2 regions of the Neobacillus sp. NRS-1170 genome follow, and region 2 is predicted to be linked to the other one. Evidence: riboswitches for the same ligand, from Rfam matches in the RefSeq annotation. Region 2 holds a riboswitch; the other holds the start of a gene.

Region 1 (2,400 bases), on a different contig from region 2:
TTCGTCATTTATACTCGCGCAGGTTGCATATTCGTACCCTTTATAGCCTTTTTGCTCAGGGGTAGCATTATTTTCGCTTAAAAATTGATCGACAAACTGATCAATCTCCCAAGTTGTTATACCCGGTTTAATTCGCTTCGCTATTTCTCTATGACAGGCAGCCAGTATTTCTCCCGCCTTTTTCATCGCTTCAATTTCACGTTGTGACTTAAGGACAATCATGTAAGGGGCCCCTTCCTTTTTGTTTAATTTTATGTAGGTTAAGCAATATTGTTCGTTATAGAAACATACTTATATAAAAATTATACTTTAAGACTAAATTGGCAACACTATTAATATTAACTCTATCCGATTATTTTTTCAAAATTACTTATAGCCTCGGTAACTTAACCATTAATTCTCAAAGTTCATAATTTTGTCATAATCCTCCGTTCGTAATATGGTACTTACATATTCTTTTTGGTAGAATTAACATATAAACAATAATAAATAGGTGTGTGAGGCTCAATGATTGGTGACCGCGTAAAAAAATTTCGCTTAGAGAAGAAAATGTCACTATCCGAACTTGCTGAGCAGGCAGGTGTTGCTAAATCTTATTTAAGTTCACTTGAAAGAAACCTGCAAAAGAATCCTTCGATTCAGTTTCTTGAAAAGATTGCTGCTGTACTAAATCTTCCTGTGGAGCATTTAATACATGAACAAATAGATAAAACTGAGTTAGATAGTGAATGGATGAATATTGTGAAAGAAGCCATGAATTCTGGTGTATCAAAAGATCAATTTCGTGAGTTTCTTGAATTTAATAAGTGGCGGACAAACCAAAACAATAACCAATAGGATTTTTGCACAATGAAAAGAAAAAGCATTCTACAAAACATAAATTTTTTGTAGAATGCTTTTTCTTTTCCCATATGTACTCAGATGTTTTTAGTTATTAGCTCTTTTACCTGATGTTGATTGAGGAATTCCCGTACTTCTTCTAATGATAATCCGAGCTCTTTCGCCTCTAATATAAGACCCATCCATTCCTCGTCGATGACATCCATTTTTCTTTCTGTAATCACCATCGTTTTCACCCCTAAAATACATTCGTATTCCAGGTAGCCCGGCCATCATAGTAAGCAAATACCTACCTTAGATCCTCGGCTTTGCGTCCCTGTTTTTCAACAGGTTTGCCCTTTTCTGTCTTTAATGAAACTAATTCATCACCGACTTACCAATCATCACTAACATTTCTAGGTCAATATACTTAATCGTTTTCGATATGTTCATTATATATAGTCCATTTATAACAGGGTGTTAGATTTTGTCATTTTTTTATAAAATTCCAACAATTTTTTAAAACAAATAATCCCAAAATCCTACAAAATATCCCCTTTTGTTTTACATTTCTAGCTGTTTAAATTGGAAAAGGGAGGAAAATTACGTCGAATTCCCCTTTTAATTTCCAAAATCCCTTATTATATTTGGTTTTAATATTTGTCTAAAATGTGACTAAGAGCATATAATGAAACCAACATAAAAATATACTTAATATTAATAATATTCCAATAATAATAAGAGGTGATGTACCTTGACCTTTATTCATGTCTTAAACTTCTCGATTCCGATTGCATTTATGGTATTTGCAGGATATTTTCTTGACCGCATGTGTAAACCCGCAAAAACAGAAGAAAAAGCTGGCGAAGAGTGAACTGTTAACGGCTCCTCTACGACACAGCTTTTTTTATTTTAACTTACTTTGTACCTTTAACTCGTAATTTTTAAAAATGGAAGAATTGGTTTTTACACCTTTTTTGGACATGATTTGATTAAAACGAATCAGCTTTTCATTTAACTTTCTTTGTAGGTTTTCTTTTTCATTACTATCATCTGTTTTTTTAATTAAATCCTCGATCGTCATTAATTCTTGACGTAAATGACTTTCCTCCTGGGTATATCCTGCATTTTTCAGCAATTTATAAGCCATCCGCAGCTCCTCGGGAATTCCCGACAAATCCTCTAGCTGCATTGGTTTACCCAATCCTGGAAGATTTTCGAACTCTCCATCTTTATATGCCTTTTTAATACGGTCTTCCGAGACAATTTGAAACATGTCCATGTTAAAGCCTCCTTTTTACCATATATGTAAGTTAATTATATCAATTTCTAAGTTAAATTTTTAAGTTAACGTCTTTAAGGACAAGTAATTATTTCTATTCAGTTGGGGCATGCTACATGCGTATACGAAAGGAGTGTTGAGTTTGGCTCGTGGAGAACATTTTAACCACAAAAGGAAACACCATCCAGGTGAGTTTCCTCAGAATAGCCTTGCGGAAAAGCATGGAAAGGAAGCCATTGGCGACGAAGAATTCATTGTAACCCAGGAAGCATTTAAGAATAGAATCGAGGAAGACGGAG
Region 2 (2,400 bases):
AGCTGCTATGCTGGAGGATTACCTACAGCAGGAAATTGAAGTTTTCCGGATGAATCGATGGAAAAAAGGGATTTTGTATGAATCAGGGAAAATTCGAATCGGGAAAGAAGCGACCATGCTTCGTGACCATGACTTGGTGAGAATCCGGAAGCATTTAGTCTACTCTCTTGAAAGGCTTTTAGAAGGAGTTAATGATGACGCCTTCTTCCAATTTGTTACCACACTAAACTCGTTAAACTTTTCCATTTACGATTGTATTTATTGCTACAATCATCTCTCATTTTTATCGGATGAACACCGTAAAGATGGCGTAAATTTTATGGTTTTTGATAATCAAGAGCAAATTTGCAATGTTCAGCATCATTTTTTCTACTTTGAAAAGGTCAACGACCGCTTCGAATTCACTTTAAATACCGGAAAAAGGCTTATCATCGAAAAAATGATTTCATGAATCTAAAAAGGCAGGGATTTTCCCAGCCTTTTTTAGTTTCCAATTTCATTATATAAATTAGGAAAAATTTCGTAAAAAAAGCATAAATAAAAAGGCTGTCTTTTTTAGACAGCCACTACTTGTATAAATATTATGGATTTAAAAAGGACATTGGCAGTTGAACAAAGCCTAAATATAATACTAGCAAAAATGCCACTACAAACTGAATCCAAAATACAGAAACTCTCCTTTGGCTAGCAACTCTGCCAAGAATCATTTCAAATAAACCAATTACCCAAAGACCAGCGATTGCTTTTAACCAATACATTGGTGTAATATTTCCAACCCCATTTAATTTGGCTAGAAGCCCAATTCCTGTTGCTATAATGAGTAAGTACAGTACCCTTAAAATCATTTGAACGATTTTAGCACCTTTTGCTTTTCCTCCTTTATGTAAGGAAAGAGCCACGAAAAATAATATTAGAGCTAAAACCCATGAAGTAATATGAGCGTGAATCATTGAATTGCCTCCTTATGTATGTTCATTTCATTTATTCCGAAACTATCATACCATAGGGAGTTCCAAAAATCGAAAAAAGTATGTTCTAATAAAGATAATTAATATGAAATTGTTACTAACTCATGTCAGAAATTTTTTTGAGTTTTTTTATTGTTATCATTGGCCCGTTTGAAACAATTGGTGGAATCATAGCAATAACATGTCCCTCATTCGGCAGCATAAAATCAATAACAGGTGAACTTTCGTCGATTTTTCTTCCGAAAGTGGTGCCAATTTTTTTTACTACGCTTAATAAATGATCGTTATTACGGAATTGAATAGGAGTTAATAATATTTTACCATTCCGTTCACAGTACACTTCGTTTGGTCCATTCACCAAAACTTCTGTAACATCCGTATCCATTAAAAGTGATTTAATTGGCCCAAATGCATGAAAAGGTGTTAGCATCTTGAGCTTTGGAGTAGATGTTTGATTTCCAGAGGAAGAAATCTCTTTTTTCAATCCTCCATCGGTTTGATTACTTTGTTCTTGAATGCGCAGTAATAGGCCCATTCAGTCGACCTCCTCTTTCGGGAACTGGCTGGCATAGTGCTGATGCACTTTAGCCCCTTTAGCTTTGCGTCACTGATTTTCATCAGTTTTGCCTTTATCGAGAATCAGTAAATTTATTTTCGACTGTTCTAATAATCATCATAGTAGAAATTTACCTCATATAATATCCTACTAATCTATCATTTATAACTTTAAACAATAGTCATTTTGACTCATTTTATTGTTTTTTTGAAAAGGCTATTTTCAAAAAGATTGTTGTTTTTCGTAAAAGTTCATCAACCGGTATAACTAGATTCTTCGTGGAATCTTTCCGTAAGAACTTTTGCGAAAATGGCCTAACAACTTAGTAAATACCCTTAATTAAGCCCCAAAAGCAACATTTTTTACGAAAAGAGCCTTTGATAAAAAACTTTATTTGGGCGAAAGAATCACATTACACCCGCCCAATCATAGAATGTAAAGATATAAAAAAAAAAAGGGTGTTGAACATGCCAGCAATTGTTGGAGTTGCACAGGTCATAACACTTGGAAGCAGCTCTGTTTTCCATATTGGAGATGTCTATAAAATCATGCCATTTGCTGCAGCCAAAACATTCTCCGGCGCAGGCTCTTTTAATACAGGCGATATATTAGATGTTAATAACCAATTAAGTACAACAAATACCTATGATCCAGATACGATTGACCAGCCAATTTCCTTTAACCTGTAATAATTGGGGGGGTATTGATGAACTTTTATATTCAGCAGAATATCCAGATTAATTTTATCAAAATTGGCGGCATTACCAATTCCTCCGTCCTGCAAATAGGGAGTGCCGGAATTATTAAATCAGCAGCTTATTTATCTAATACAGGAGGATTCACCAAACCAGCACCGCCTACTATTAAACCTGGTGA

What was found. A riboswitch is a leader RNA that binds a small molecule or an ion and turns the genes downstream of it on or off. The one in region 2 is predicted to bind cyclic di-GMP.
Region 1: another riboswitch for cyclic di-GMP. It lies ahead of ACIFOT_RS11305 (anti-repressor SinI family protein); the one in region 2 lies ahead of ACIFOT_RS12830 (hypothetical protein).

Annotation. Positions count from the first base shown of each region.
Region 1 is NZ_JBITPF010000025.1:234,853-237,252, reverse strand. It holds gene map (type I methionyl aminopeptidase) at 1-222, opposite strand, end outside; gene ACIFOT_RS11310 (helix-turn-helix domain-containing protein) at 508-837, shown strand; gene ACIFOT_RS11305 (anti-repressor SinI family protein) at 918-1,067, opposite strand; cyclic di-GMP riboswitch class I at 1,097-1,187, opposite strand; gene ACIFOT_RS11300 (DnaJ family domain-containing protein) at 1,727-2,101, opposite strand; gene ACIFOT_RS11295 (hypothetical protein) at 2,244-2,400, shown strand, end outside.
Region 2 is NZ_JBITPF010000027.1:67,917-70,316, forward strand. It holds gene ACIFOT_RS12820 (DUF2777 domain-containing protein) at 1-451, shown strand, start outside; gene ACIFOT_RS12825 (YisL family protein) at 582-950, opposite strand; gene ACIFOT_RS12830 (hypothetical protein) at 1,066-1,503, opposite strand; cyclic di-GMP riboswitch class I at 1,520-1,606, opposite strand; gene ACIFOT_RS12835 (spore germination protein) at 1,992-2,213, shown strand; gene ACIFOT_RS12840 (spore germination protein GerPB) at 2,231-2,400, shown strand, end outside.